DNA from 2 places in the Paenibacillus sp. LjRoot56 genome. Region 2 is predicted to be linked to the other one. Evidence: predicted binding sites of a transcription regulator. Region 2 holds the regulator's gene; the other holds the start of a gene.
The links. The regulator CtsR, encoded in region 2, represses protease genes until heat stress. The targets are predictions, from matches to a motif close to ATGGTCAATAAAGGTCAAACA.

Region 1 (9,909 bases), on a different contig from region 2:
AACACGATGCAGATCTTCCAGTCGAAGTCCGACTGTCGGCATCTTATGAACCACATTTCCTTGGCGGTCAAAATAATAACCAAGCGCTTCAGCAAGTGCACCATCAGCTCTCAGACTGCTCGTAGTATCACTATCTACTTTACGTCTGCGTGCCATGACCATAGCATCTCCGATACCATGTACAACAATGCGACAACTGCGCACCGCGTTTACAACTTCCTGAATCTGTGGATCTTGAATCAGCGATTGATACGCTTCTTCCCCAAGATGATCCGGAACATGCAGCAACCTGTATTTCCCACCTGTTTTCTTGGCCATAATGGAAGCAATCGTGTTCGCTTGCATATCCACACTTTCACCAAGTCCTCCACGTGCAGGGACGAACCAACTACCTTTCATAGAAGACGAGATAGCTAGGTTATTAGCGATCTGAGCCATTGTCGACCCACCTGTTACCGCGATGATATCATCTTTGGCAACATATTTACGTAAGGCGGCAGCGCCAGCGCGTCCAAGCTCTTTCTTCGTAAATACGGAAGTGTCGGAATCCCCAGGTACGATAATCACATTGGAGATGCGAAAAGCTTTGGCAATGCTATCTTCCAGATCTGTTAAGCCAAACGCCATCTTAATGATCGGCTGCATGTCTTCCAGCAGCTGACGACCAGATTCGCTGATCTGCATACCACTTGCGTCCGATTCCAGAAGCCCTAGCTCCTTCAGGAAATCGACTTCACCGCGAAGTACGCGCTCCGTCATATCGAGTGAGGACGCTAACGTCCTTCGTCCGACAACACCGGAAACCAAGATGTGCTGCAGAATCGAGTAGCGTTTCTTCATGATGTCCATAAGATCAGGCATGAGCTGTTTTTGAATGTCTAGAATCTCTCTCATAGGACGACTTCCAACGCTCCCGATCCAATGTAGGACGTTTTTTGTCCCAGGTATACATTTTGTGTCCCACCCGGGTGAAAAAAAAGTTCCTTGCATAATTACGTATTTCATTTCTCGTTTACAGTTCTTATTATAACCATTTCCTTCGCAACATTCAACATTTGTTCAAACATTTTTCTCCAAATAGACCTGTAAGGGCTTACCATCTTGCTTTTTATGGAAAGCTGACTTATAATAACCCTTGCTTCACTTTTTCTAAACTATGCGCCCGTGGTCCAATGGATATGACGTAGGCCTCCGAAGCCTGAGATAAAGGTTCGATTCCTTTCGGGCGCGTCCAACAAATCAGCTACATGAGTTAAGGTTTAATCGCCAAATCAGCTCTGAAGCTGATTTTTTTTGTGTTTAGTTTGACCTTTCTTGACCTTCAGACGTTTTTTCGTTATCATACTTGTAGATACTGTAAATAGTATGTACCCAATAGTAGGTAACCCAACCCCAAGGAGGTCATTCTCATGAGTTTTATTCCTATGGTCGTCGAACAAGACGCGCGCGGTGAAAGAGGATATGACATCTACTCTCGCTTGCTGAAGGACCGCATTATATTCTTAGGCACGGGTGTCAACGATGTTGTGGCGAATTCCATCATTGCTCAGTTGCTCTTCTTGGCCGCACAAGATCCTGATAAAGATATCTCGCTTTACATTAACAGCCCCGGCGGCTCCATCACAGCTGGTATGGCGATCTTCGACACGATGCAGTTCATCAAACCAGACGTATCCACGATCTGTGTAGGCATGGCCGCTTCCATGGGTGCATTCTTGCTCACTGCCGGTGCCAAAGGCAAGCGTTATGCGCTTCCGAACAGCGAAGTCATGATTCACCAACCACTTGGCGGCGCAGAAGGTCAAGCCTCTGATATCGAAATTCGCGCTAAGCGTATTTTGAAAATGAGAGATAACCTGAACACGATCCTAGCAGAGCGCACGGGACAAACGTTCGAGCGTATTGAGAAGGATACGGACCGTGATAACTTCATGAGTGCTAAAGAAGCAGCCGAATACGGACTCATCGATAAAGTCATCGAGCGCGTCTAATTCATAAATAAAAAACCAGCCAGATCTTCATTCGCTCATTTGAGCTAACGAAGACTGGCTGGTTTTTTTATTGGATTTATTTCAAATCTTCCAATGGGTAAAAGATCAAATCAATTGGGAACGCTGAGCCCGCTGGAGGCGTAAACTCGATATCTAACGCATCTTCCGTGCCCGTGGTACGTGCCAGCACTTCCAAGCCATCAAATGCCGTAATGACACCGGAATACGGAACAGGAATGATTTCACCGTTGATTTTAAACGGTCCCTTGAACACGCCGCCTCTTGCCATGATCATGACAGCCATTTTGCGCGGCTTATCGGCATGGATTTTATAGACGACGCCGTAATTACCACCATTCTCTACGACTTGCTTACGCATTACGTCGTAGCCTTTGACGAATGGATCCGTCTTATTATCTCCGATCGTTAATCTGGAGGCTTTCGTAAAGCTCGTAGCATCAATTTTCCATTCAATCTCGGAAACGGGGAAAGTACCGCGAACATGACCATTAAAGGCGAGTAGAGGCAACTCCTTCACGATCGTTGGTGTCAGCATCTTTTCCGTTGCGATAAAGGACATTTGAAGTTCGCCATCCGTTTCGACATCATAGAACAAATTTACACCTTGACCTGGATAGAAATCTGGTAATTTGGCGTATACATAGCTTGCTTTAGGCGGAACCGTCATTGTATCCGTGTAAACGTTGTTTAGAAGGAAATCAACCGAAGCTTCGCTGCCGATCAAATTCGCATAAACAGAAGGGTAGACTTCGCCTTTATTTGTCGTTTTGATTGTAATCGGCTTATCCGTGTTGTTTGTTGCAAAGATGGCAAACGTCATCTTCTGTTGCGTGCCATTGATATGATCTGCGTATAAGCGCGCTTTACCATTAATATTGTCTTGATACAAAATACCGCTTGACGTAAATTCTTCTGGACTGTCGCTAACAAGCAGCGTACGTCCTTGTACTTCTTTCACGTCTTTCGGAAGCAGCGGTAACTCGTTAAAATGTGACCAGATCGTTGTCCAGTTCGTTTTAATAAAACCACCAACCGGCTTCATATAAATCGGGTACTCGACTTCTGACAAATACGGTTCATTTACAACAGTCACAAAGCTTTTGAATAATTTACTCACATGCCCATGACCATCCTTAACCGTTAAGGTTACTGGATATTGGCCAGCTTTGAAGAACGCCTCTTGTTTACCTGTCCAATCGAAAGATACGATACCCTCTGCATCTGGATCATAACTCAAATCCAAATACTTAACAGGCTCACCAAGCCTGTAGGTAGGCTTCGCAGTGGCGAACTTGGCAACTGGACGAGAATTACTATCTTGATCGATGTAGATGCCCTCAGGCGCCTTAAAATGTACTATCTCTACACGTCTTAGCTCACTATTGTAGGTATACTTTGCACCCATGTAATCAGCCAACCACGTCAGCTTCACAAGCAACTTGCCATTCACGATAGCTGCTACGGATTTAAAGGGTACATCCACCCCATTCGTTGTCACCGTCTTATGATCGGGATCAAGCACGATGTTGTAACCTGGAGGTGCCATTTGAATCGTACGGGATAAATCATTCCACTCTACTTGAAACCCTAATGTATCACCCAAGAATTTGGCTGGAACGAAGGTGCTTCCATCAATGATGGTAGAAGGGGATTCTAGATGAATCTGCTCTTGATTCACGAAAGCTTCTGCTTTGTCGATATAAAGTAAAATAAAGGACGAACTTGTTGATACCGCATGCGCGGCTGGTGCAGTAATCGTACTAACTAGAAATACGAGTACAGCCAGTAGGGCAATCATTTCTTTCTTTACTACATTCATTTCACTTCGGCTCCTTCTTCAAACTTGGGATAGGGGCGCTATTTGGAAATACAAATAGCCTTATCCATCACGACCACGTTTATTAGACGTAGCCAAATGAAAAAGGTTGCCCTATGCCACTATTTGTTAACAATTTTGACACTTTTAGAAAGTTTGCGTTTTACTTCTACAATGCAAAAAAGCCCCCTCGAAAGGTAGGCTTTTAAAGGATTATTGGTTTTCCAACTCTTCCTTACTGACTAATGTGACTAAAGCGTTTACAGCCTGCTCTGCATCCGAACCTTCTGCACTTATGAAGACTTCGGTCCCTGTGCTGATCGCAAGACTCATAATTCCCATGATGCTCTTCGCATTCACTTTCTTCTCATCTTTCTCAACAAAGATCTCCGATGAAAACTTATTCGCCTCTTGAACAAACAATGCCGCAGGTCTGGCATGAAGTCCTGTTCTCAACTTCACAACGACTGGACGTCTGGACATGGAACTAATTCCCCCTAGTGTGGAGCTTATATGGATTACTATTAATAACAGCGTTTACCTTATGTTTTAATATTATAGCATTTTTCCTTCAAGTACACTAGAAAAAATGCGAAAAACTTATACAAGCGTTGTACAGCCCGGACTTTCCTACGAATTTCGGTGTTTTTCGGCTAATTCGTCTATTTTCCGCAGGCGATGATTCACACCTGACTTGCTAACACTGCCCGAAAGCATGTCGCCAACTTCCTTCAAATTCAAGTCAGGATGCGCAAGTCTAATCTCCGCAACCTCTCTTAACTTCTCAGGCAAGCTATCTAGACCGATCTCCCGCTGCAACAATCGAATATTTTCGATTTGTCTGACGGCTGCCCCGATCGTTTTGTTCAAGTTCGCCGTTTCACAGTTCACGATGCGATTAACGGAATTCCTCATATCCTTCATAATCCGGACATCCTCGAAGCGCAGCAGCGCCTGATGGGCCCCAATGATATTGAGAAACTCGATAATTTTCTCGCCTTCCTTGATGTACAGCACGAACCCTTTCTTACGTTCAATGAATCGGGCGTTTAAGTCAAACTTATTCGCAAGCTGTGTTAAAGCTTTGCAGTGCTCTTCATAAATCGAAGCAATTTCCAAATGATAGGAAGATCCCTCCGGGTTATTGACAGAACCACCAGCCATGAAGGCTCCTCGAAGATAAGCACGCTTGCAGCAATTGCCGCGAATAATGTCCTTGTTAATCCCCGTCGTAAAAATGAAACCCTCCGAGACGATCTTCAAATCACTGAGAAGTTCCTGTACTTGGCCAGGCACCCTAACAATGTACACATTATTCTTCTTTAGACGCATCTTCTTACGCACGAGCAACTCCGTGTGTGTATTATACGTCTTCTTGATCAGCGAGTAAATTCGCCGTGCAATCGCAGCGTTCTCCGTGGATACATCCAACACGACACGCTGGCTTGTTAACTGAACAGCGCCATTCATACGAATGAGCGCGGACAGCTCCGCTTTTTCACAGCATGACTCCGAATCATTAATTAATGTTAATTCTTTTTTGGTTGTTGCCGCAAAGGACAAGGGACTCACTTCTTCCTTAACAGCCAGCTTTCGACGAGCTGATAGATATGGTCACTCAATTTCTCTGCATCATGACGAAGATAAGTACGGAATAACACAAGTCGATCTGCAATGACCCGATATCCTCTTTTCGTCACTTCATCCAAATCTAAATGAACCGCTTTTGAACCTTTTTCCGCATACTTGGCTTGCACTTGCGGTGGAATTTCACCATTATTCACGATCACATAATCAAACAAATGCTGACCTAAGTGATCATAAATCGCATCCAGATGATCACTCACAGAATAATCATCGGTTTCGCCTGGCTGTGTCATGACATTACAAATGAACAATTTCACAGCGTTCGATGCCACGATCTCCTTAGCAATCCCTGGAACAAGCAAATTCGGCAGCAAACTTGTATATAAACTGCCAGGACCGCACAAGATGGCATCCGCTTCGCGTATCGCTTGAACGGCTTCTGTAAGTGGGGTTACCCCTGCCGGTTCAATAAATACTCTCTTGATCCGTCCATCGGCCTTCGGAATTTTGGACTCCCCAACAACTAAAGTTCCGTCCTCCATAATGGCTTTCAACACAATGGCTTGATTCGAAGCCGGGAGAACTCTCCCGCGAACAGCAAATACGCGATTCATTTCTTGCACGGCAGTAACAAAATCACCTGTAATATCTGTCAATGCCGCTAGTATTAGATTTCCCAGACTATGTCCGGCTAAACCTGTACCATTCTGAAATCGATACTGAAGCATCAATGACAACAACGGCTCAACGTCAGCTAACGATGTTAACACATTTCGAATATCCCCCGGAGGCGGCATCTGCAATTCACTTCGCAAGATACCGGAGCTGCCTCCATCGTCTGCAACGGTCACGATAGCTGTGATATCAACCGGCTTTTCTTTCAACCCTCTCAGCATAACAGAGAGCCCTGTTCCACCGCCAATAACGACTATTCTGGGCTTACGTTGTAATTGACCAAGCTCCATACTTCTTTCACCCTCTTAATGAGAAAACCCCTATCGAAGCCTCACATAGCCGTCTATACACGGTCCCGCTCGGAATCCCGATGACTTAGACGCACAGTCTCAGTCTCACTGTTCCCCATAACTTTACCTAGATATTCTGTAATTGCAACCGATCTATGTTTACCTCCTGTACAACCAATACCAACAACAACTTGGCTCTTGCCTTCCTTCTTATACTGAGGCATTAAGAAGTTCAGCATATCGAGCAGCTTTGTCAGAAATTCTTGCGTCTCTGACCACTTCATCACATAGTCATAAACATCTGGGTCCTGACCCGTCTGCGGACGCAGCTGCTCCACATAGTGAGGATTTGGCAAGAAGCGCACATCAAAGATTAGATCAGCGTCAATAGGGACACCATACTTAAACCCGAAAGAGATTACATTTATAGATATGCGATTAGCTTCTAGATTGGTGAACCGGGAAATGATTCTTTCTTTCAACTGCACCGGTTTCAGGCTGCTAGTATCAATCACCTGCGTCGCCAGACCCTTGAGCTCTTCAAGCAACTTACGCTCAAGACCTATTCCCTCAAGCGGCGCTCCGTCTGGTGCCAATGGATGGCGGCGACGGCTCTCTTTGTAACGCTGAACGAGCGTCCCATCCGTTGCGTCTAGGAATAAAATTTCATAGCTAAGGGTGTAATTTTCTTGGATATATCGTAAGGACTCTTGGAGCGCAGTGAAAAATTCACGTCCGCGCAAATCAATAACCAAGGCGACTTTGCCGATTTTACCCATCGATTGCACGATCAATTCAGCAAACTTCGGAATCAAGACGGGAGGTAAGTTATCAACGCAGAAGAATCCAAGATCCTCCATGCTTTGAACAGCTATTGTCTTGCCTGCACCCGACATCCCTGTAATAATGACCAGTTTCGCTAAAGGGTGGTTTTCTTCCATGCTTGACACCTTCCTTTGGTGTGCTTTCGCAGATCAGCTTTTGTTATCTACATCTGCGAACCGGTCTTGCCTACTATCGTAAATTCAATCCTGCAGCTCCAACAACACCAGCATCATTACCAAGTGTAGCAGCAACAATCTCAACACCTTCAGCTGCAGCTTCTGGTGTAAACTTGATGAACGTTTCACGAATTGGTTGGAATAGAATTTCTCCTGCCTTCGAAACACCACCGCCAATAATAAAGCGCTTAGGATTAATGACAACAGCTAGAGCCGCCATCGAACGTCCGATATAATAAGCCGCGCGATTTACGATGCGCAAAGCTACTTCATCTCCGCTTTTTGCATCATCAAACACATGCTTAGCTTCAATTTTCTCATGAAGAGCTAGTGATGTACGCTCACCGCGTTCTACCGCTTCCTTCGCCATGCGAACAATACCTGTTGCGGAAGAAACAGTTTCAAGACATCCCATTTGACCACAGCCGCACTGAATTGCTTCAATGTCAGGCACGATGGACATATGTCCAAGTTCCCCAGCCATACCGGCAGAACCTTGATAAATTTTACTGTTAATAATGATACCGCCACCAACACCTGTTCCAAGTGTATAGCACACGACGTTAGGGATACCCGCTCCAGCTCCAGACCAAGCTTCGCCAAGCGCAGCTACGTTCGCATCGTTATCAATTTTAACTTGTTTACCCAGAAGCGCTTCAAGCGTCTTCTTCGCAGGTACGTTATGCCATTGCAGGTTTGGTGAGAATTTCACGAAGCCTTCTGGAATATCCATAAATCCAGCCAACCCCGCGCCAATTCCAGCAACTTGCTCCCACGAATAGTCGGATTCTGCGACTACTTGACGTACATATTGCGCAATACGCTCAAGGACCGACTCTGCACCTAGTTCAGGTGAAGTAGGGCCTTCTAACGTTTTAAGAAGCTTACCTTGCTCATCACAAATACCCACTTTAATATTCGTGCCGCCTAGATCTACACCGATATAAATTTGATTGGACATTACAAGGTCACCTCATGAATAATCATAAAATTTTCGGGCATTTGCTCCTGTTCCCACTATAAGACAACACTGCCGGGAGGTCAAGATTCATCCACACCCTGTGTAAATGAGAAAACGTGGAAAGCGTAGCCCTCCACGTTAACTGAATTGCCATAATAATGACTTACAAGGAAATACTCCAGTCGTGTACGCTGTTGCCTTCAAGGAACTTCTCAGCTTCCAACGCTGCAGCACATCCGCTTCCAGCAGCTGTAATAGCTTGACGATACTTCGTATCTTGCACGTCACCACAAGCGAATACGCCTGGGATGTTCGTTTCTGTTGTTCCTGGCTTCACGACGATGTAGCCATGCTCATCTGTGTCGATTTGTCCACCGAGGAACTTCGTATTCGGCGTATGACCGATCGCTACGAAGATACCGTCAGTTTCAAGGATTTCATCTTCACCTGTTTGGTTGTTTTTCACTTTAAGGCCAGTAACACCTTTATCGCCCGCTACAACTTCTAACGGCGTGTTATTCAGTGACCACTTCACCTTCTCGTTTCCACGAGCGCGGTCTTGCATAATTTTGGATGCACGAAGCTCATCGCGGCGATGAACCAAACGCACTTCTGAAGCGAAACGAGTCAAGAAGTTTGCTTCTTCCATAGCAGAGTCACCGCCACCAACGACGATAATCTTTTTGCCACGGAAGAAGAAGCCATCACACGTTGCACATGTACTTACGCCGCGCCCGATGTTTTCTTTCTCGTTCGTGATGCCAAGCAATCTTGCAGACGCACCTGTTGAGATAATCAGTGTTTCTGTTTCGATCTCGCCAAGTCCTTCTACTTGAAGCTTAAATGGACGGTTCGTCAATTCAACGGAATTAACCCAACCTGTTTTGAATTCAGCGCCAAAGCGTTCTGCCTGCTTGCGCATGTTTTCCATTAATTCTGGTCCCATAATCCCTTCAGGAAATCCTGGGAAGTTCTCTACTTCGGTAGTTGTGGTCAACTGTCCACCTGGTTCTGGTCCTTCAATGACAAGTGGGCTTAGGTTCGCACGAGCCAGGTAAATGGCTGCTGTCAGACCGGATGGTCCTGTTCCTACTACGACTGATTTATACATATGATTTCCCTCCTAGGTGCTTTCCTAAGGAAAGCTCTCTTTAATTAGCGTGATTGATCAGCGATTGCTCAACGCTGTTTAGGGCAAGAACAATCAGTTTATCTATATGTATGAAAGCCGAGGCTTTCATGATGCATCATTCTCGGCTATCAAAGACTCGTAAACTTATTGAAAATCGCATCCATTTTTTCACGCAAGCCACAGGTATCGTCGATATGCTTCACATGCCGACTGACCGTGGAAACCGTGACGCCATAGCGTGTAGCTACTTCCTGATAGGAAATCGTACGGCGATGCATTTTGGCAATCAAATATTCTAACGCCGCTGCCCAGCCTGCAGATTTGTGAATCTTCGGCACGTTCGGGTACACCTTCGTTAGAAACTCAACCCACAGAATTTCTAAGTCATACTGTTGAACCATATCGTAACGCTTGTGCATATGCGATAGCGCTGTT
Region 2 (9,909 bases):
GATGTCCGAATGGGGGAACCCAGCTGTGGTAATGCGCAGTTACTCTAAAGTGAATACATAGCTTTAGTAGAGGCAGACCCAGGGAACTGAAACATCTAAGTACCTGGAGGAAAAGAAAACAAAAGTGATTCCGTCAGTAGCGGCGAGCGAAAGCGGAATAGCCCAAACCAAGGAGCTTGCTCCTTGGGGTTGTAGGACCTCGATATGGGGTTAGTTTGGTAGGCGAAGTGATCTGGAAAGGTCCGGCATAGAAGGTAAAAGCCCTGTAGCCCAAACCGAACGAAACTCCTAGAGGTATCCTGAGTACGGCGGGTCACGTGAAACCCCGTCGGAATCCGGCAGGACCATCTGCCAAGGCTAAATACTCCCTAGTGACCGATAGTGAAGCAGTACCGTGAGGGAAAGGTGAAAAGCACCGCGGAAGCGGAGTGAAAAAGAACCTGAAACCGTGTGCTTACAAAAAGTCAGAGCCCTCTATATGGGTGATGGCGTGCCTTTTGTAGAATGAACCGGCGAGTTACGTTCCCGTGCGAGGTTAAGTTGAAAAGACGGAGCCGCAGCGAAAGCGAGTCTGAATAGGGCGCTTTAGTACGTGGACGTAGACCCGAAACCGTGTGATCTACCCCTGTCCAGGGTGAAGGTGAGGTAACACTCACTGGAGGCCCGAACCCACGAATGTTGAAAAATTCGGGGATGAGGTGGGGGTAGCGGAGAAATTCCAATCGAACTCGGAGATAGCTGGTTCTCCCCGAAATAGCTTTAGGGCTAGCCTCGGATGTTGAGTTGTGGAGGTAAAGCACTGATTGGGTGCGGGGCCCGCCAAGGGTTACCAAGTCCAGTCAAACTCTGAATGCCACAAACTTAAATCCGGGAGTCAGACAGTGAGTGCTAAGATCCATTGTCAAAAGGGAAACAGCCCAGACCATCAGCTAAGGTCCCCAAGTGTGTGTTAAGTGGGAAAGGATGTGGAGTTGCACAGACAACCAGGATGTTGGCTTAGAAGCAGCCACCATTGAAAGAGTGCGTAATAGCTCACTGGTCGAGTGACTCTGCGCCGAAAATGTAACGGGGCTAAACACGCCACCGAAGCTATGGCTTGCACGTATGTGCATGGGTAGGGGAGCGTTGTATGTACGTTGAATTCTGACCGTAAGGACAGGTGGAGCGCATACAAGTGAGAATGCCGGTATAAGTAACGAAAAGATCAGTGAGAATCTGATCCGCCGAAAACCTAAGGGTTCCTGAGGAAGGCTCGTCCGCTCAGGGTAAGTCGGGACCTAAGGCGAGGCCGAAAGGCGTAGTCGATGGACAACAGGTGGAAATTCCTGTACCACCGTAGCCGTTATGAGCAATGGAGTGACGCAGAAGGATAGTGACGCGAGCTGATGGATGCTCGTCCAAGCAGTGAGGCTGGTGTGTAGGCAAATCCGCACATCGTAAGGCTGGGCTGTGATGGGGAGGGAAATTTAAGTACCGAAGGTCATGAGTTCACACTGCCAAGAAAAGCTTCTAGCCAGGCGAAGGTGCCCGTACCGCAAACCGACACAGGTGGGTGAGAAGAGAATTCTAAGGCGCGCGGAAGAACTCTCGTTAAGGAACTCGGCAAAATGACCCCGTAACTTCGGGAGAAGGGGTGCCTCGGTAGGGTGAATAGCCCGAGGGGGCCGCAGTGAAAAGGCCCAAGCGACTGTTTAGCAAAAACACAGGTCTGTGCGAAGCCGCAAGGCGAAGTATACGGGCTGACGCCTGCCCGGTGCTGGAAGGTTAAGAGGAGTGGTTAGGGGGCAACCCCGAAGCTATGAATTGAAGCCCCAGTAAACGGCGGCCGTAACTATAACGGTCCTAAGGTAGCGAAATTCCTTGTCAGGTAAATTCTGACCCGCACGAATGGCGTAACGACTTGGGCGCTGTCTCAACGAGAGATCCGGTGAAATTTTAATACCTGTGAAGATGCAGGTTACCCGCGACAAGACGGAAAGACCCCATGGAGCTTTACTGCAGCTTGATATTGGACTTTGGTACGATCTGTACAGGATAGGTGGGAGCCTTTGAAGCCTGAGCGCCAGCTTGGGTGGAGGCATCGTTGGGATACCACCCTGATCGTATCGGAGTTCTAACCTAGTACCGTGATCCGGTATGGGGACAGTGTCAGGTGGGCAGTTTGACTGGGGCGGTCGCCTCCTAAAATGTAACGGAGGCGTTTAAAGGTTCCCTCAGAATGGTTGGAAATCATTCGCAGAGTGCAAAGGCATAAGGGAGCTTGACTGCGAGACCTACAAGTCGAGCAGGGACGAAAGTCGGACTTAGTGATCCGGTGGTACCGAATGGAAGGGCCATCGCTCAACGGATAAAAGCTACCCTGGGGATAACAGGCTTATCTCCCCCAAGAGTCCACATCGACGGGGAGGTTTGGCACCTCGATGTCGGCTCATCGCATCCTGGGGCTGAAGTAGGTCCCAAGGGTTGGGCTGTTCGCCCATTAAAGCGGTACGCGAGCTGGGTTCAGAACGTCGTGAGACAGTTCGGTCCCTATCTGTCGCGGGCGTAGGAAATTTGAGAGGAGCTGTCCTTAGTACGAGAGGACCGGGATGGACGTACCGCTGGTGTACCAGTTGTCTCGCCAGAGGCATCGCTGGGTAGCTATGTACGGAGGGGATAAGCGCTGAAAGCATCTAAGCGCGAAGCCCCCCTCAAGATGAGATTTCCCAGTATGTAAGACCCCTTGTAGACGACGAGGTTGATAGGTTCGAGGTGGAAGTGCGGCAACGTATGCAGCTGACGAATACTAATCGGTCGAGGGCTTAACCAAAATTCCTAAGTAAGTACTTTACGTTGAAGTTTCGTATCTAGTTTTCAAGGCGCAAACAAACGCTTTGACTGTTTGGTGATGATGGCGGAAGGGATCCACGCGTTCCCATCTCGAACACGACCGTTAAGCCTTCCAGCGTCGATGGTACTTGAACCGCAGGGTTCTGGGAGAGTAGAACGTTGCCAAGCAGAAGATGAAACCTTTTTGAGAGAAATCTCAGGAAGGTTTTTTTGTGTTTATATGTGCTCCTAATTCTGTTAAAAGAAAGGAAATAGCCGCTTTTCTTATTTATACATCGAATAAATCCCTAGGTAAGGTCAACAATAGTAAGGTTCACATATGGCTATCGGATTTGTAGGGAGAGACTTTTTAGAGCAGTACTTGTCAAAAAGAAAGGAAATGATTATAATTTAGTTAAGGTCAAAGAAAGTCAAAGTCAATTTACTTCTAGAAATCTGGGAGGCCGAATTGATGCGCAATGTATCAGAAATTATTGAACAGTATTTGAAGCATGTCTTGCAACAAAGTACGGAAGGGGCTATCGAGATTCAACGGAACGATTTGGCGGACCAGTTTCAATGCGTGCCCTCTCAAATCAATTATGTCATTAGTACAAGGTTCACCTTGGAAAAAGGCTATGTGGTGGAGAGCAAACGCGGTGGTGGCGGTTATATTCGGATTCAGAAGATCGAGCTCAAGAGTCATGGATCTATTCTAGATCACATTTTCCGTACGATTCATACCCACATTGATCAAGTCACCTCAGAGGGGCTCATTTATCAATTGCAAGAGGGGCATTATATTTCCACCAGAGAAGCTAACCTGATTCGGGCAGCGATATCCAGAGATGTATTGACCTTTAAACTCCCGCTGCGCGATGAAATTCGGGCTAAGATTCTCAAAGCAATGCTGATATCCTTGCTTAGCAGATAAGGAGGCAGATGGAATGGTTTGTCAGGAATGCGGGAAACGACCGGCGACTCTTCACTTCACGAAGATTGTGAATGGAGACAAGAACGAGTTCCACATTTGTGAGAATTGTGCCCGCGAGAAGGGCGAGATGATTCCAGGAACGTCGAACGGCTTTTCGATTCACAATTTACTTTCAGGTTTACTTGATTTTGAACCATTGTCCGCGGCGAAGTCTCAGGCTATCCGCTGTGATAACTGCGGTCTTACGTACTCGCAATTCAGTAAATTAGGTCGGTTTGGTTGTGGGTCCTGTTATCAAAGCTTTTCGGTCAAACTTGATCCTCTTTTCAAGCGAGTTCATGGGAATATCGTGCATGTAGGGAAAGTTCCCAAGCGAAGTGGCGGTATTATTCAAAGCAAACGTGAAATCGATCTTTTGAAGAAAGATATGATGACCTGTATCGAGAGCGAAGAGTTCGAGCAGGCTGCCCAGATACGTGACCAAATTCGTGAGATTGAGAAGAAAATTGCGGGTATGTAAGTTTGTAAGGGAGTGTGAATCCAGTGACATTACAGCGGTTTACAGGAGATGCTTTGAGTGAATGGATGAAAGGTGAGGGACCAGAGTCGGATATTGTCATAAGCAGTCGGATCCGTATTGCTCGTAACCTGAGAGATTATCCATATCCTATGCTCGCGACCAATCAACAATCACAGGAAGTGCTGGAACAGTTATCTGGTGTTCTTGAGAATGAAGAGTTGGAGACGATAAGCAACTTCTCGCTCATTCCACTCGCGGAGCTGAATGAGCTCGAGCGAATGGTGCTAGTGGAGAAACATTTAATAAGTCCTAATCTAGCTAACGAATCCAGGAATGGGGCCGTTATTTTAAGCGATAATGAATCAATCAGTATCATGATCAATGAAGAGGATCATCTTCGCATACAATGTTTATGTCCTGGTTTCCAGATTAAAGAGGTTTGGGATCTGGCCAACCAGATTGATGATATTTTTGAAACACAGATGGATTACGGATACGATGAAAAAAGAGGCTACCTCACGAGCTGCCCGACTAATGTGGGCACAGGGATTCGTGCTTCGGTTATGATGCACCTTCCTGCGCTAGTGCTTAGTCAGCAAATTAATCGTATTTTATCCGCAGTTACACAAGTTGGGTTGACGGTTAGAGGATTATATGGGGAAGGTAGCGAAGCTTTAGGTAATCTATTCCAAATCTCTAATCAAATTACGTTAGGTCAATCGGAAGAAGAGATCATTGATAATTTATATAGTGTGGCCAGGCAAATTATAGAGCATGAACGCGCCGCCAGACATAAGCTATTACAAGAGTCTAGAATGCGGATTATTGATCGTGTGAATCGGTCCCTTGGTATTCTATCCTATGCGGGGATTATGGACTCTAAGGAAGCGGCACAGCGGTTGTCAGATGTAAGACTGGGTATTGACGTGGGTATCATCAACAATGTATCCTCTCATGTTCTCAATGAACTACTGGTCATGACGCAACCTGGTTTTCTTCAGCAATATGCGGGCGAGAAGCTAAATGCGGAAGAGCGAGATATGAGACGGGCGGAACTGATTCGCGAGAAGTTTGGCAGGGTATAAGAAAAAAGAAGTGAGATAAGATTCATCCTTTAGGAATTCCATAGATATACTACTTTTGGAGGTGTTCGCTATGATGTTTGGCAGATTTACGGAACGTGCGCAGAAGGTGCTTTCTCTTGCTCAAGAGGAGGCTGTTCGATTAGGACATAACAATATTGGAACAGAGCACATTTTACTAGGACTTATTCGTGAAGGTGAAGGCATTGCTGCTAAAGCACTCGTTGCGCTCGGCCTAGGTCTTGAGAAAATTCAAGATGAAGTCGAATCTCTAATTGGCAGAGGACAAGAACAGCCGACCAACATTGCATACACACCTAGAGCTAAGAAAGTGATCGAGCTTTCGATGGATGAAGCGAGAAAATTAGGTCACACGTATGTGGGGACTGAACATATTTTGCTCGGACTTATCCGTGAGGGTGAGGGCGTAGCAGCAAGAGTTCTTAATAATCTTGGTGTTTCCTTGAATAAGGCACGTCAACAAGTTCTTCAGCTGCTAGGCAGCAGCGAAACAGTGTCACCTAGTCATGGTACCAATCCAAATGTGAACACGCCTACATTGGATGGTCTGGCAAGAGATCTGACTGCGTATGCCAAAGAAGGACATTTGGACCCAGTTATCGGCCGTAGCAAAGAGATTGAGCGTGTAATTCAAGTATTGAGTCGCAGAACCAAAAACAACCCTGTACTCATCGGCGAACCTGGGGTTGGTAAAACAGCGATTGCGGAAGGCCTTGCACAGAAAATCATTAACAATGAAATTCCGGAAACGTTAAAAGATAAACGCGTTATGACGCTGGATATGGGTTCTGTTGTTGCAGGAACGAAGTATCGCGGTGAATTCGAAGATCGTCTCAAAAAAATCATGGACGAAATTCGTCAAGCGGGCAATATCGTCTTGTTCATTGATGAGCTTCACACCTTGATTGGCGCTGGCGGAGCAGAAGGGGCAATTGATGCTTCTAACATCCTGAAACCGGCACTTGCTAGGGGAGAGCTTCAATGTATTGGTGCTACAACGCTAGATGAGTACCGCAAATACATTGAGAAAGATGCTGCACTTGAGCGTCGTTTCCAACCGATTACGGTAGATCAACCATCACCTGAAGAAGCTGTTCAGATTCTGTATGGCTTGCGTGATCGCTATGAAGCGCATCACCGTGTGAAAATCACCGATGCTGCGATTCAAGAAGCTGTTAAGCTGTCGGATCGTTACATCACGGATCGTTTCTTACCGGATAAAGCGATCGATTTGATCGATGAAGCGAGTTCCAAAGTAAGATTGCGTTCTTACACGACACCACCTTCCTTGAAGCAGCTTGAAAGCAAGCTAGAAAACATCCGTAAAGAGAAAGATGCAGCGGTTCAGAGCCAAGAGTTCGAGAAAGCTGCAGGCCTTCGTGATACGGAGCAAAAGCTTCGCGAAGAGCTAGACTCGACGAAGAATGAGTGGAAAGAGAAACAAGGTCGTCTGGATACAGAAGTAACACCAGATGATATCGCACAAATCGTAGCGAGTTGGACGGGAATCCCGGTCAGCAAGCTTGCTGAGGAAGAAACCGACCGTTTGCTCAAAATGGAAGATATCCTTCATGAGCGCGTCATTGGACAAGAAGAAGCAGTTAAAGCTGTGAGTCGTGCGATCCGCCGCGCAAGAGCAGGTCTGAAAGATCCGAAGCGTCCGATGGGTTCCTTCATTTTCTTAGGACCAACGGGTGTTGGTAAAACCGAGCTTGCACGTGCGCTAGCAGAATCCCTCTTCGGAGATGACAACGCCGTTGTTCGTATCGATATGTCCGAGTACATGGAGAAGCATTCGACTTCCCGTTTGGTAGGGGCGCCTCCAGGTTATGTGGGTTATGAAGAAGGCGGTCAGCTAACTGAGAAAGTTCGCCGCAAACCATACTCCGTTGTCCTGCTCGATGAAATCGAGAAAGCACATCCTGAGGTGTTCAACATCCTGTTGCAAGTGTTAGAGGATGGTCGTTTAACGGATTCCAAAGGGCGTACCGTTGATTTCCGTAATACGCTAATCATTATGACTTCCAACGTCGGCGCGGACATGATTAAGAAAAACTCCTCGCTTGGCTTCACAGCTGCACTTGATGCTGGAAGAGACTATACGAATATGAAAGACAAGGTTATGGGTGAGTTGAAGAAAAGCTTCCGTCCTGAGTTCCTTAACCGGATTGATGAAATCATCGTGTTCCACTCTTTGGATGAAGCACACATTGCTCAAATCGTTAGCTTAATGGCTGATGATCTGCGCAAGCGTCTGAAAGAGCAAGAGGTTGATTTCTTGTTAACGGATAAAGCGAAGATGTTCCTGGCCAAGGAAGGATTTGATCCAACCTACGGTGCGCGTCCATTACGCAGAGCGATCCAGAAGCATATCGAAGATCGCCTATCGGAAGAATTGCTGAGAGGTAATATTTCCAAAGGTGATTCACTCACGATTGATGAGAATGAAGGGGAGCTGGTTGTCCTTAAGGGCGAAGGCGTCTCATTAACGAAATAAGAGAAAGTGAAGAAGCATTTCACTTCATCCGATGAGGGTGGGGTGAGATGCTTTTTATTTAAGCCAGCAATATTTCTAGATAAACGCTCCTGTCCTAACTGGACGGTGTAGTCGTTTATTTTGTTTCAGCACTTTCATGAGAAACATAAAAATGGTAAACTTTATTGGTAAGGATAGCCAAAAAGGATATCCCCCATGTTAAGGAGCAACTTCTTCTATGAGTAAACAAAAAACCAAATTTAGCTGTCAAGAATGCGGCTATGATTCACCGAAATGGATGGGTAAATGTCCAGGTTGTCAGTCATGGAATACGATGGTGGAAGAAATTGAAACAGTCGTTCGTACGCAGGGTATGACATCTTCGATCCCCAAAACGAAAGAAAAAGCGATCCCCATCATACATATAGAAAGCAGCTCTGAACCGAGAGTTGTCACAAGCAATAAAGAATTAAATCGGGTCCTAGGTGGAGGTATCGTCCCTGGATCACTTATCCTCGTTGGTGGAGATCCCGGTATCGGGAAATCAACCTTGCTTCTGCAAACGTCCTTCGAACTCACACAAGCCCAGCAAAAAGTCCTTTATATATCAGGAGAAGAGTCCATTAAGCAGACCAAGCTTCGCGCCGATCGTTTAAATGCGTCATCTCCGCTGCTATACGTATTATGTGAGACGAACCTCGAACTTATCGAGGAAGCTATACAAGAAACGAATCCTGACTTTCTCGTCATTGACTCGATCCAAACGGTATTTCACCCGGCGATCACTTCGGCGCCTGGAACCGTATCGCAGGTTCGAGAATGCACAGGCCATTTTATGAGAATAGCTAAGGGTAAGGGAATTGCAACGGTCCTTGTCGGGCACGTGACGAAGGAAGGGGCAATAGCGGGGCCTAGAATGCTAGAGCATATGGTCGATTGTGTTCTCTACTTTGAAGGGGAGCGGCACCATTCCTATCGTGTGTTAAGAGCGGTAAAGAACCGTTTTGGCTCAACAAATGAAATTGGTATCTTTGAAATGCAAGAGGTTGGTCTCGTAGAAGTTAACAACCCATCGGAGTTATTTCTATCGGAAAGGCCACTTGGTGTGGCTGGTTCTGCTGTTGTTGCAAGTATGGAGGGGACTCGTCCCGTTTTAGTGGAGATTCAAGCACTCGTCTCCTCGACGAATTTTCCATCTCCGAGAAGGATGGCGACGGGGGTTGATCACAATCGTCTCTCCTTAATTATCGCAGTGTTAGAGAAACGTATGGGCATGTTCTTGCAAAATCAAGATGCTTATCTCAACGTGGCAGGTGGAATCAAGCTGGATGAACCAGCCGTGGATTTGGCGATCGCCATTAGTATCGCATCCAGTTTCCGAGATCAACCGACGCAACCATTTGATGTTGTGTTCGGTGAAATCGGTTTAACAGGAGAAGTCCGCGGCGTATCTCGGATTGATCAACGTGTGAAGGAAGCAGAGAAGCTTGGTTTCCGTAGAGTGATTATGCCTGAGAAAAGTTTGAAGGGGTGGACACATCCGAAAGGCATGGAGATTATTGGGGTAAACACGGTGGCTGAGGCATTGAAAGCAGCGCTGGGTTAGCGTGAGTTCTGCAAGCTATAAGCCTTCAGGAGGAAAATGATGAGTAAAGAAGAGATGAAACGAGATGTGATGAGCCAATTGCTCCAACTGGTAGCACCTGGTACACCATTTCGTGATGGTTTGGAGAATGTCTTACGCGCCAAAACAGGTGGGCTGATCGTTGTAGGTTTCAGTTCTGAGGTAACTGAAATTGTAGATGGAGGGTTCTCCATCAATTGCGATTTCTCGCCTAACTATTTGTATGAGCTTGCCAAAATGGATGGTGCGATTATCCTCAGCGAGGACATTAAGCGCATCCTTTATGCGAACACCCAGTTGATCCCGGATTCCTCTATATCTTCGTCAGAAACGGGGATTAGACACCGGACAGCTGAGCGTGTGGCGAAGCAAACGAATAAATTAGTTGTGTCCATTTCACAGCGGCGGAATGTCATTACACTTTATCAAGGTAATTTAAGGTAT

Region 1: the regulator CtsR is predicted to act here: its motif matches at 1,302-1,322, upstream of clpP (ATP-dependent Clp endopeptidase proteolytic subunit ClpP).

The regions. Positions count from the first base shown of each region.
Region 1 covers NZ_CAXURV020000009.1:21,619-31,527, reverse strand. The annotation lists gene ACSQ8O_RS36510 (sugar-binding transcriptional regulator) at 1-894, opposite strand, end outside; tRNA gene ACSQ8O_RS36505 (tRNA-Arg) at 1,159-1,230, shown strand; gene clpP (ATP-dependent Clp endopeptidase proteolytic subunit ClpP) at 1,410-1,991, shown strand; gene ACSQ8O_RS36495 (stalk domain-containing protein) at 2,068-3,831, opposite strand; gene ACSQ8O_RS36490 (HPr family phosphocarrier protein) at 4,042-4,311, opposite strand; gene whiA (DNA-binding protein WhiA) at 4,459-5,391, opposite strand; gene ACSQ8O_RS36480 (gluconeogenesis factor YvcK family protein) at 5,397-6,380, opposite strand; gene rapZ (RNase adapter RapZ) at 6,434-7,321, opposite strand; gene ACSQ8O_RS36470 (ROK family glucokinase) at 7,395-8,342, opposite strand; gene trxB (thioredoxin-disulfide reductase) at 8,506-9,453, opposite strand; gene ACSQ8O_RS36460 (tetratricopeptide repeat protein) at 9,603-9,909, opposite strand, start outside.
Region 2 covers NZ_CAXURV020000001.1:740,501-750,409, forward strand. The annotation lists rRNA gene ACSQ8O_RS03290 (23S ribosomal RNA) at 1-2,809, shown strand, start outside; rRNA gene rrf (5S ribosomal RNA) at 2,881-2,997, shown strand; gene ACSQ8O_RS03300 (CtsR family transcriptional regulator) at 3,281-3,742, shown strand; gene ACSQ8O_RS03305 (UvrB/UvrC motif-containing protein) at 3,756-4,262, shown strand; gene ACSQ8O_RS03310 (protein arginine kinase) at 4,286-5,347, shown strand; gene clpC (ATP-dependent protease ATP-binding subunit ClpC) at 5,418-7,862, shown strand; gene radA (DNA repair protein RadA) at 8,080-9,447, shown strand; gene disA (DNA integrity scanning diadenylate cyclase DisA) at 9,487-9,909, shown strand, end outside.